One region of the Bacillus aerius genome, then DNA from elsewhere that is predicted to be linked to it. Evidence: a T-box and tRNA genes for the amino acid it is inferred to sense, from the RefSeq annotation. Region 1 holds a T-box; the other holds one or more tRNA genes.
The links. A T-box is a leader RNA that pairs with one kind of tRNA and senses whether it is charged. The one in region 1 lies ahead of trpS (tryptophan--tRNA ligase), so its partner is inferred to be a tRNA-Trp.

Region 1 (6,262 bases):
TGTAGAAGACTGTGACACCCATGATGACGGTGTAATCACGGTTTGTAATGCTTGTAACAAAGTGAGAGCCAAGACCAGGAATACCAAAAATCTTCTCCACGACAAAACTACCTGTCAACACTGAAGCTGCCATTGGTCCCATGTATGTGATAACAGGTAACAATGCGTTTCGAATGGCGTGTTTGATCGTCACAGCTGATTTTGTTAATCCTTTTGCTCTAGCCGTTCTAATGTAGTCACTATTTAATACTTCAAGCATACTTGACCGTGCAAGTCTAGCGATAAATGCCATTGGCATGAAGGAAAGTGCAATAGAAGGTAGTACGGTGCTTGCCCAAGACTCCCATCCTGCAACTGGGAAGATCGCTAAAAAGCTTGCCTCAGATGCAAATACATATTGTAATAGCGCCGCTAAGATGAAACTTGGAACTGAGATTCCAAAGATCGTTAAAATGGCAATCGTATAGTCTTGCCACTTGTTATGATAGAGCGCTGCAAGGACCCCAAACAATACACCAAATGCTAATGCGAGGAGAATTGCCTCAATTCCGAGGGTAAAGGAAACGGGGAATCCAGAACTGATTAAATCATTAACAGTTTGTCCTTTATATTTAAATGAGGGACCAAAATCTAATTTTGCAACTGAACCTAGGTAGCTCACGTATTGAACAAATAAGGGTTTGTCCAACCCGTAGTGCTCGTTTAGGTTTGCTTCAATTTCAGCAGGAAGTTTCTTCTCTCCAGAGAATGGACCACCAGGTGCTGCCTGCATGAGAAAGAAAGTTGCAGTTACAATAACAAACAGTGTGATTAAAATATATATTAATCGCTTACCGATATATTTAAGCAACGGAATTGCACCTCCATGATTTTACAACAATTTCTCTAATCAGCAAGAAAGGTATATGGAGAGACATCCTCCATATACCTTAAGATCCTTGCCGTAGATCTCTTACACTATAACTCTTACTTTTCGAAATGTGCCCATTTGTATTGAACATCACCAAGTCCAGATACAACCACACCTTTAAGTTTTGGATCTTGTACCCAAAGTTGAGTGTAGAAGTAAATAGGCGCTACAGGCATATCGTCGATGATGATTTTTTCTGCTTTTTTCAGCATTTCTTCACGCTTTGTTTTGTCTGTTTCTTTTGCAGAATCATTCAATAATTGTTTGTACTCTTTGCTTTCCCATCCAGTGTTATTGTTTCCACCGTCTTTATCTTTGTAAAGCTCAAGGAAGTTCACTGGATCGTTGAAGTCACCTAACCAGCCCATACGTCCGATTTGGTAGTCTCCACTGTGGATTTTATCGATGTATACGTTCCACTCAGAGTTATCAAGTTCAACGTTCACACCTAAATCTTTTTTCCACATTTCTTGAATTGCTTGTGCAATCTTTTGGTGGCCTTCATCTGTGTTGTAAGACAATTTCAATGTTGGAAGATCAGAAACTGACTTATAACCTAATTCTTTCGCACCTTTTTCAAGAAGTTCTTTAGCAGTCGCTACATCATGATCTTTGAAGTAACCAGTTTTGTTATCCGTGAATCCTTCCATTGTTGGAGGAACGATTGCCATCGCTGGAACTTGTTCACCTTGCGTAATTTTGTCAACGATTGCTTGACGGTTGATTGAGTAAGCAAGGGCTTTACGGATGTTCGCATTGTTTAAAGGTTTTACTTTTGTATTGAATTTGTAGTTATAGATACCAGCGATCGTTTGAATTTCAAGACCGCCTTCTTTTTTCAACGTTTTTAAAGACTCAGTTGGAAGGCTTCCAGTTGGAGAACCAGCCCAGTCAAGTTCGCCTTTTTTGAACATGCTAAGTTCAGTGTTTGTATCTTTGATCATAGACATGTTAATCTTTTTCAATTTCACAGTGTCTTTATCCCAGTATTCATTGTTCTTTTCAAGTGTGATAGAACCGCCGTGTTTCCATTTAGAAAGAACGAATGGTCCATTAGATACGTAGTTTTCACCAGCATTTGTGTACCAGTTTTTATTCTTTTCAGCCACTTTTTTGTTGACTGGCATATACGTATAGAATGCAGTTAGTTCAGTAAAGAACGGTGTTGGGTTCTCTAGCTCAACTACAAGCGTTTTGTCGTCTTTTGCTTTAATGCCAACATCAGAAACTTTTGCTTCCCCTTTGTTAGCAGCTTCAGCACCTTTAATATAATAAAGCTGGTAAGCATATTGAGATTCATTTTTAGGATCTAATGCCCATTTCCAAGCATATTCGAAGTCTTGTGCTGTGACAGGGTCACCATTAGACCATTTTGCATCACGAAGTGTGAATGTGTAAGTTTTACCATCATCACTTGTTTTGATATCAGAAGCCATTGCGTTTTCTGGCTTACCTTCAGCGTTAATTCTTGTTAATCCCTCAAAAGTCTGACGGATGACACTTCCTGAAGTTGAATCATTTGCCAATCCCGGATGTAGAGAAAAAGGCTCAGTGGAGATATTCACATTTAATGTTGTTTTAGCCTCTCCAGAACTGCTCGTGCTGTCGCCTGATTTGTTTCCGCTGAAACCACAAGCGCTTAATACAAGTGTGAAAATAAGCATTAAAGTAACAACAGACCAACGCTTTTTCAACTGTATTCCCCCTTATAATATGTTTTTAGTTCAAAGGTCTCGATAGAAGATGAGATTCAGATTTAAGAAATAGCGTAAAAAAGTCCCTGAATAGCTTACTTTCTATTTCTTTTGTTTTTTCTGAATTTTCACTATGTAAAGAGCCTAGCACAAACGTGTGAACAAATTCATTATAATGAATAGAATAATTTATTGCAATATCAATTTCACATATTTTTAAAAAACGTAAATGGGGATAAAGATTGATTTTTATAAACTAAAGTCTCAATCACTTCAACAAATTAAAGCGTAAATTGATTAAAATAATTTGACAAATTCAGCAGGAATAATGTTTTATACATATAATTAATCATCCTTTTTTAAAAAATTCTGACAGATAGTTACTATTTTATCTAAAATTTTAAGTGTCAAACGACATGATGAGAAGGTCACAAATAGGCTTCGTGACTTTTTCATGGTCATCCTTTATAATAGATAGACATACTGTTGCGATGAAAAAGAAGAGTACATATATTCACCATTTACAGAGAGTCTGCGGTCGGTGCAAGCAGATAATGGCATGTATGGAATGGGCTTTGGAGCAGCTAACCGAACACTTGACAGAGTCAGTAGGCTTAGACGGAGCAGTCTCCGATATCAACGTCTTGAGTGATTTCGTATTGAAATAACAAGGGTGGTACCACGGTTCATTCGTCCCTTTTCTGTTGAAAAGTGATGGGTGGGCCTTTTTATATTGAAGAAAAGAGGTTTTAGTATGACAAAAAAGACGATTTTCTCAGGCATACAGCCTAGCGGTTCTGTGACATTGGGGAACTACATTGGAGCGATGAAGCAATTTGTCGATCTTCAGCATGATTACAACGGCTACTTTTGTGTGGTCGATCAGCATGCCATTACGGTCAGTCAGGATCGTTTAGCCCTTCGACAAAATATTAGAAGCTTAGCCGCTCTTTATTTGGCAGTGGGACTTGATCCAGAGAAGGCAACATTGTTTATCCAATCAGAGGTACCTGCCCACGCCCAGGCAGGATGGATGCTGCAATGTGTCGCTTATATTGGGGAATTAGAAAGAATGACTCAATTTAAGGACAAATCTGCTGGTAAGGAAGCAGTCGTTTCAGGACTATTAACGTATCCGCCATTAATGGCTGGCGATATTTTATTATACGGTACAGACTTAGTTCCTGTAGGAGAAGATCAAAAGCAGCATCTTGAATTAACGAGAACACTTGCTGAACGCTTTAACCGAAAGTATAACGACATCTTTACTGTACCTGAAGTCAAAATTCCAAAAGAAGGCGCTCGGATTATGTCTTTAACAGACCCAACGAAAAAGATGAGCAAATCTGATCCGAACCAAAAATCTTTCATTACCTTATTAGATGAGCCAAAACAGCTTGAAAAGAAAATCAAAAGTGCTGTGACTGATTCAGAAGGCATCGTCAAATATGACAAAGAAAACAAACCTGGAATTGCCAACTTGCTGACGATTTATTCTGTATTAGGGAACGTATCGATTGCAGAGCTTGAACAAAAATACGAAGGCAAAGGTTATGGTGAATTTAAGGGAGATCTTGCGAACGTGGTCGTGGATGCTTTAAGACCGATTCAAGATCGCTATTATGAACTCATTGAGTCAGATGAGCTTGATCGCATTTTAGATGAGGGTGCTGAAAAGGCAAACCGTGCGGCAAACAAAATGCTGAAAAAAATGGAGAATGCAATGGGTCTTGGCCGGAAACGAAAATAAAACAAGCTTGCAGCATATTCAGCTGCAAGCTTTTTCTAATTCACTTTTGATTCGTTTTCCATTTCCCAAAGTTTTTCAAAAAATGGCTGTCCTTTAATCATTTTTTCACAAAAGGCTAAATGGTTTTCTGACCATCCATCAATGGTTTCGTTATAAAGCATGTTCCAAATTTCCTCGAAAGACATTCGTTTGATCTGGTTGTACATGCGCGGATTCCATTCTGTATACCAATAGGCAATTTCTGCTCGGTTTTGAAGCCCCTTTAGTTGATCTAGCGCCATAAACATCAGCTGCTTCAGCTGTCTTTCTTTTCTCGTTAATCCGCTGATATGCTGCGGTGGTAATGATAGGATGTGATATTCTTTCGTCGATTCAAGGCTGTCCGTCGTGAATTCATACTCCTCTGCCTTCACATCTTTCACCATTTCATACACCAATTGCTCCTGTCTTGGAATCAATCGGCTCTTTCTCACAGGGATGGAATAACCAATCGTATCCACAGCGATGATTCTAATCCCGTCCGTGACCACAAAGCAATACTCTAATTTACGGCGTTCATGATTTTTTCGAATATATGATTTCTCAAATACAGATTCTAGCAGCGTCTTTGGCAGCTCTGATAGATCATTCTCTATGTAATCAAACAAAGGACTCTGCACCTTGAGTAAAGGTACTTGATCTAACAGCTCCACGCTGTCCTCCTTGCGCCACTCATGAAAATGGCACACATTATAGCCATTCTCTTCCCCTTCAAACCAATTCACCCATACGTCATGAAGAAATAACATAACCAATCCCTCACTTTTTAAAAACTGTTGTCCACAGTATGGGCAAGGGATAGAGATATTATTCCAACTTTATTAAAACTTCTCCCTGACGGAAGGACGGCTTTATTTCCTGGGAAAAGGAGAACGTCTCGCAGAGTCCTTTCACGATTTTCTATAAGAAGAACCTTATTTTAGCTTTTTAGGATCAAGGGCATCTCTCAGTCCATCACCTAAGAAGTTAAAGCATAAAACGGTAAGTAGAATCAGTAAACCTGGGAACAGTGGATACCACCATGCTTGCACCATTATGGAGAAATTTTGTGCATCTTGAAGCATGTTTCCCCAGCTCGCCGTTGGAGGCTGGATGCCGAACCCTAGATAGCTAAGTGTCGACTCAGCTAAAATCACAGAACCAACTTTCAATGTAGCAGACACAATGATAGGGCCGATACAGTTCGGTAAAATATGCGAAAAGATGATGACATGGTTTTTCGTTCCGATCGTTCTTGCTGCGAGTACGAATTCTCTGGTGCGAAGTGACAAGAATTCACTGCGGATCAGCCTGGCAGTTGTTGTCCAGCCAGTCAGCGCAAAGATTAAAATCAATTTATCAATACCCGGTTTAAAAATTGTCACTAGCGTGATCAAGAGAAAAATATCTGGAATAGACAATACGACATCCACCATTCTCATGAGCACAGAATCAACAAAGCCTTTAAAGTATCCCGCTACCGCCCCAATGACGGTACCAATGGTGATGGCTCCGACTACTGAGACAAAGCCAACTAATAGAGACACCCTCGCTCCGTATAGCACCCTTGAAAAAATATCTCGACCAAACTTGTCGGTTCCCATAAAATGCTCTGCACTTGGAGGCTGTAGCCGTTTCAATAAGTCTTGCTGTTCCGGTGCGTAAGGTGCGATCACCGGAGCGAAAATAGCGGAAAAGATAATGACCAATAAAATAGCGGAGCCGGCAACCGCCAATTTATTTTTGAAAAATTTCTCGCAAAATAAACGAAGCATCGTCTCTGGTTTTGGCGGAAGGCCTTCTTTTAATTTGAGATCAACTGGAGGTGTTCCCATATTAGGTTGTGCCAATTGTGCTTCAGCTCCCTTCTAATATTCAATACGCGGATCA
Region 2 (6,262 bases), 260 kb from region 1:
CCCGTATATTATGTATAAATCCATCTTTTTTAGAAAAGGGGGCCTCACATGCGCTTGTTTAAGAACTGGAGAAAAAAGCAGCACAAACAGCCGATTACTTCAGATACGCAAGAAGACAGCATCCCAATTAATTTTTCTGCCCTTCCCTTTGGCACAGACACCGTAGATGATTTTTTGTTCAACTTAGACCTAACCTCCAAACTGATAGATCCATACAAAGAAGCAGACACGAACAAATAGAACCTAAACTTTCGTGAACCCTCATCCAATATTGGATGATTTTTTTATACTTAGAGGAAGGTGTCCCCCTATGAAGACATATTATTTCGTCAGACACTGTCAAGCAGATGGACAATCCGAGGATGCGTCTTTAACGCCTCAAGGCATCACACAATCGCATGAACTCACACAGTTTTTTTCCGGCATTCAGCTCAACCAGATCATCTCAAGTCCTTATAAACGAGCGATTCAAACCGCTGAGCTCCTTGCTCATGCCAAACAGATAAAGGTACAAATTGACAAACGTCTCTCTGAACGTAGGTTAAGCAGTCAACCAATGAAGGATTGGTATGAAAAACTAAAGCTCAGTTTTTCGGACTTGCATATGACCTGTGAAGGCGGAGAGTCGAGCCTAGAAGCGATGAATCGTATTGTAGAGGTACTCTATGAACAAATAAAATTAGGAAGAGATCATACTTTATTCGCCACTCATGGCAATATTATGAGCCTGCTTCTAAAACACGCCGATCCTGCAATTGGATTCAAGGAGTGGGAACAACTAAGCAATCCAGATGTCTACATCCTGAAATATTTTAAACCAGACCATGTAGAAATAGAAAGAATATGGCATAAATAAAAAAGGCAGGGTTGACCCCAGCCTTTTTCTTATGAAAAACAACTATTGGTGATAGTAAAATGTCTGTACCCACTCATAGGGCTTCTTACGATCCGCACACCATTTCACAAAGCCTCTTGTCTCCGTCTGCTGAAATTCCTTCCAGTCCGATAAAAGTTGGTTATAGTAGACTGCTAGTTTTTCAACATTGCTTTGATCATTTTTATCTTCGATCAGTTTCATGACATCTTGAATCCCTTGAATTCGCTCATGATCTTTCTCATAGGTGCTTAAATAAAGATCTTCATGTATATGATGAAACGAATACCACAAAGCCGAGAAATAGGTTTCGCAAATTTGAACAATCACTCGCTGCTCTTTGCTGCGACCCATCTCTAGTGCCTTCAATAAATAGGGCAGCCCTTCCCCCTGATGCACAAACAAGCCTTGCCAGCGATACGGTCTCACATCCGTTGGATCAATATTTTCCCACTCTCGAAGAACAGGGTGGATCACCCCATGTACCAATGGATACACAAGCAAATGATGACCATCCTCAAAACGTTCAATGTAATCAAACAGCCAAACAACAAATGAACGCCGTGCTGTAAATTCGTTCTTATTCATCTCTTCAACAAAAGACTGAAGAACCTTTAACGCATCTTTACGCAGACCCTGTTCTTTCCTTACACAGTACTGTCTAAAAAGCGGATAATCATGTGATCGCTCATCTTCAATCATAGTCTGTAATATCGTCTTCGTTTGCAAGATAACAACTCCGCCTCTTTACATTCATTCTATTGAACTATTATAACCAATTGTAACATCCACAAGAAACTAGTAAAAAGATAAGTTGTCCTTTTTTTATAAAACCCTTGGCATCCTCAAATCCATTCTTTTCTGTGTTCATGAATGAATTGTATGTCTATTTGATAATGCTCAAGGTGCCCCTCATGAATCATTTTTTGAAAGGCTCTATCCCCTTCATTCGCTTTTCGCTTCATGTATTGACATAAACCTTCTAAACGCAGCAACACCATGTCCACATAATCTTCTGGTATTTCCTCACCATAAGCTTCAAAAAACTGTTTGACTCTATACTTTATATGGGCTGCATGCTCTAATGAATGATAATTTACGACCTCCCCTGTTTCAGTACGAAAAAACCTACTGAGAGGGACACAAGTATAGAGAGTATATGCAATATCCCAAAGCTTTGGACCAGGGGCAGCTACATCAAAATCAATGATTCCCACTGGCTTTTTATTTTTGAAAATAATATTGTACATCGCAAAATCATTATGGCACACAACCTCTATGTTGTTAGGCGTATTGTCCATTCGTTCCCAATCGTCTGAAATGGGAAAATCACTAACAGCATCATGATACTGTCTAAGCATTCTCGCTATTTCTTTTAAAACATTGTGAGAGCACATGTATTCTTTTAAGGGATCATGACCGGCTACACCTTCAATGAAGGACAAGATCTCTCTACCTTTTTCATCAACCCCTAAAAACTTTGGAGCATAGGAGAAATTCTTTTTTTCTAAATGCTTTAGCAGCTTTTGTATATTCATATTGTCTGACTTTACCTCTCTGCGAACCGTATCTCCCGAACGATATACGTTGGAGACATTTCCACCTGTCAATAACTCTTCATGATCATTTTGTTTTTTCATAAATTCCCCCCCAAACTGGGTCACAATGATGATGCCAGCTAAAGATGCGTATGTACCCACAAATATTCATTTAGTTACACAAAGGTAGTTCACTGTTTTATGAATGCGCTACTCCATTTTGTTTCCTTATATGGTTAAATGTATCGTACCAAATGTTGCAAATCATCAAAAGTTTATTCTGTTAAAAGTAGTACATGCTCATTCTCTTCTAATAGGATTCTATTTTCATCTAAATAACTCATTTAAACCACAAAAAAACGTTTCACCACGAGGGTGAAACGTTGGGTTCACGGTAAAAACCAAACTTTTAATAGATACCGGTGGCCGGAGTCGAATCGACACTCCGTGATAAATGATTCCAAAAAGGCAAGGTATACCCTCTTAAAGTAAAGCAGCCGTTAATGAAATAAGAATTAAAGTTCTTCTTGATATATTGCTGATTTTATCGGCTTTAAAGTCAAAGGAATTTTAAACTCATGAATACTTTCAATATGATTAAAAAAATGATCTATATCGTCATAATCCATTGACCATTCTTCTACCACCTTTAACTTTTTTAACTCGCTTGTTGGTTTAAATAAAAATTCACAGTGCAGTTGTTCCATGTGAGAATAATCATCTTCTTCATAAATTGTAAACTGACGTACAAAATCAAGATGAAATAGTTCCTCTCCCGTAAAATCATAGACACCACACTGAAATAAAATTTCTTTATCTTCTTCGCCCTCAACAGTCTCCTTTGAAAAAGCCTTAAATGTTTCCCAAACCTTTTTTATCTCATCGGTCTCTTCACCGATGCTATCTTTAAGATAACTTTCAGCATTTTTAACCGTAATCATTACAACACCTCCTATGTACAATTGATCCAATCCATCTTCAATTGTCCTGCCCCTTTAGTTTAATCATAAGGTAACCATCAATAAAGTAAAAGTCAATCTCCTTAGAATGGCCCTCAGCAAAAACCGTTTTTTCACCATTTGAAGTAATTTTGTCATGTGAAAAACTAGCTAAAAACAAATAAAAAACGCCTCTCTACAATCTGTAGAAAGACGTTTTAAACGTTAATATTCTTTAATTCTTCTGTAATTGACGATAATAAAGAATATCTAAAACTAGATACCGGTGGCCGGGGTCGAACCGGCACTCCGTGAGGAACACGATTTTGAGTCGTGCGCGTCTGCCAATTCCGCCACACCGGCATGATCATTTAAGAGCGCAACTTATAATAATAAAAAATGGTGCCGAGGGCCGGACTTGAACCGGCACGGTAGTCACCTACCGCAGGATTTTAAGTCCTGTGTGTCTGCCAATTCCACCACCCCGACAGTCTTTTCAAAAAGGCGACACCCGGATTTGAACCGGGGATAAAGGTTTTGCAGACCTCTGCCTTACCACTTGGCTATGCCGCCATAATTGGAGCGGAAGACGGGATTCGAACCCGCGACCCCCACCTTGGCAAGGTGGTGTTCTACCACTGAACTACTTCCGCATATCAACTGGGCTAGCTGGATTCGAACCAACGCATGACGGAGTCAAAGTCCGTTGCCTTACCGCTTGGCTATAGCCCAATAATAAAATGGGGCGATTGATGGGAATCGAACCCACGAGTGCCAGAGCCACAATCTGGTGCGTTAACCACTTCGCCACAACCGCCATAGATGTAATGAATCATATAATTGGCAGGGGCAGTAGGAATCGAACCCACACCGGAGGTTTTGGAGACCTCTGTTCTACCGTTAAACTATGCCCCTATGAAAATAAAAATGGTGGAGGGGGGCGGATTCGAACCGCCGAACCCGGAGGGAGCGGATTTACAGTCCGCCGCGTTTAGCCACTTCGCTACCCCTCCACATTTGAAAAACAGTGCCGGCAAGAGGACTTGAACCCCCAACCTACTGATTACAAGTCAGTTGCTCTACCAATTGAGCTACACCGGCAAATAGTGGTGGCTCGGGACGGAATCGAACCGCCGACACACGGATTTTCAGTCCGTTGCTCTACCAACTGAGCTACCGAGCCAAGTATTCTTTTTAAAAAATGGCGGTCCGGACGGGACTCGAACCCGCGACCTCCTGCGTGACAGGCAGGCATTCTAACCAACTGAACTACCGGACCAATAAAGATAAATTTGGTTGCGGGGGCAGGATTTGAACCTGCGACCTTCGGGTTATGAGCCCGACGAGCTACCGAACTGCTCCACCCCGCGACGATATAAAAGATATGGTGGAGGATGACGGGCTCGAACCGCCGACCCTCTGCTTGTAAGGCAGATGCTCTCCCAGCTGAGCTAATCCTCCGAATAAAATGCTGGTATGTATTTCTATAAAAATGGTGACCCGTACGGGATTCGAACCCGTGTTACCGCCGTGAAAGGGCGGTGTCTTAACCGCTTGACCAACGGGCCCTTTATTATGTAAATTGTGGCGGAGAGCAAGGGATTCGAACCCTTGAGACGGGGTTACCGCCTACACGATTTCCAATCGTGCTCCTTCGGCCACTCGGACAGCTCTCCAAATTGGCTCCGCAGGTAGGATTCGAACCTACGACCGATCGGTTAACAGCCGATAGCTCTACCACTGAGCTACTGCGGAATGAAGAAAGCCTGGCGATGTCCTACTCTCACAGGGGGAAAACCCCAACTACCATCGGCGCTGAAGAGCTTAACTTCCGTGTTCGGTATGGGAACGGGTGTGACCTCTTCGCCATCATCACCAGACAATTTAGTGACAAAAGATATTATACTATGTATTACAAATAAATCAAGAGATATTTCAAAAAATGTTCTCTCAAAACTAGATAACAATGTTCATTTTTCACATTAGAATATAGGTTAAGTCCTCGATCTATTAGTATCTGTCAGCTCCACGTGTCACCACGCTTCCACCTCAGACCTATCAACCTGATCATCTTTCAGGGATCTTACTTCCTTGCGGAATGGGAAATCTCATCTTGAGGGGGGCTTCATGCTTAGATGCTTTCAGCACTTATCCCGTCCGCACATAGCTACCCAGCGATGCCCTTGGCAGAACAACTGGTACACCAGCGGTGCGTCCATCCCGGTCCTCTCGTACTAAGGACAGCTCCTCTCAAATTTCCTGCGCCCGCGACGGATAGGGACCGAACTGTCTCACGACGTTCTGAACCCAGCTCGCGTACCGCTTTAATGGGCGAACAGCCCAACCCTTGGGACCGACTACAGCCCCAGGATGCGATGAGCCGACATCGAGGTGCCAAACCTCCCCGTCGATGTGGACTCTTGGGGGAGATAAGCCTGTTATCCCCGGGGTAGCTTTTATCCGTTGAGCGATGGCCCTTCCATGCGGAACCACCGGATCACTAAGCCCGACTTTCGTCCCTGCTCGACTTGTAGGTCTCGCAGTCAAGCTCCCTTGTGCCTTTACACTCTGCGAATGATTTCCAACCATTCTGAGGGAACCTTTGGGCGCCTCCGTTACATTTTAGGAGGCGACCGCCCCAGTCAAACTGCCCACCTGACACTGTCTCCCTGCCCGATAAGGGCAGCGGGTTAGAAGGTCAATACAGCCAGGGTAGTATCCCACCGATGCCTCCACCGAAGCTAGCGCTCCGGTTTCCAAGGCTCCTACCTATCCTGTACAAGCTGTACCAACATTCAATATCAGGCTGCAGTAAAGCTCCACGGGGTCTTTCCGTCCTGTCGCGGGTAACCTGCATCTTCACAGGTACTATAATTTCACCGAGTCTCTCGTTGAGACAGTGCCCAGATCGT

Region 2: it encodes a tRNA-Trp, which carries the amino acid that the T-box ahead of trpS (tryptophan--tRNA ligase) is inferred to sense. The anticodon was not compared.

What each region holds. Positions count from the first base shown of each region.
Region 1 covers NZ_JARYHO010000001.1:1,127,849-1,134,110, reverse strand. Annotated here, with positions in the region: gene M2353_RS05730 (ABC transporter permease) at 1-850, opposite strand, end outside; gene M2353_RS05725 (peptide ABC transporter substrate-binding protein) at 967-2,604, opposite strand; T-box leader at 3,087-3,305, shown strand; gene trpS (tryptophan--tRNA ligase) at 3,359-4,354, shown strand; gene M2353_RS05715 (YjbA family protein) at 4,390-5,142, opposite strand; gene opp4C (oligopeptide ABC transporter permease) at 5,308-6,207, opposite strand; gene M2353_RS05705 (ABC transporter permease) at 6,241-6,262, opposite strand, start outside.
Region 2 covers NZ_JARYHO010000001.1:869,338-875,599, reverse strand. Annotated here, with positions in the region: gene M2353_RS04500 (hypothetical protein) at 49-240, shown strand; gene M2353_RS04495 (histidine phosphatase family protein) at 311-856, shown strand; gene M2353_RS04490 (hypothetical protein) at 899-1,603, opposite strand; gene M2353_RS04485 (phosphotransferase) at 1,720-2,514, opposite strand; gene M2353_RS04480 (hypothetical protein) at 2,928-3,353, opposite strand; tRNA gene M2353_RS04475 (tRNA-Leu) at 3,632-3,713, opposite strand; tRNA gene M2353_RS04470 (tRNA-Leu) at 3,751-3,839, opposite strand; tRNA gene M2353_RS04465 (tRNA-Cys) at 3,853-3,923, opposite strand; tRNA gene M2353_RS04460 (tRNA-Gly) at 3,929-4,003, opposite strand; tRNA gene M2353_RS04455 (tRNA-Gln) at 4,011-4,082, opposite strand; tRNA gene M2353_RS04450 (tRNA-His) at 4,092-4,167, opposite strand; tRNA gene M2353_RS04445 (tRNA-Trp) at 4,192-4,265, opposite strand; tRNA gene M2353_RS04440 (tRNA-Tyr) at 4,279-4,363, opposite strand; tRNA gene M2353_RS04435 (tRNA-Thr) at 4,379-4,451, opposite strand; tRNA gene M2353_RS04430 (tRNA-Phe) at 4,458-4,533, opposite strand; tRNA gene M2353_RS04425 (tRNA-Asp) at 4,553-4,629, opposite strand; tRNA gene M2353_RS04420 (tRNA-Met) at 4,644-4,720, opposite strand; tRNA gene M2353_RS04415 (tRNA-Val) at 4,736-4,811, opposite strand; tRNA gene M2353_RS04410 (tRNA-Glu) at 4,844-4,918, opposite strand; tRNA gene M2353_RS04405 (tRNA-Ser) at 4,936-5,026, opposite strand; tRNA gene M2353_RS04400 (tRNA-Asn) at 5,031-5,105, opposite strand; rRNA gene rrf (5S ribosomal RNA) at 5,115-5,230, opposite strand; rRNA gene M2353_RS04390 (23S ribosomal RNA) at 5,341-6,262, opposite strand, start outside.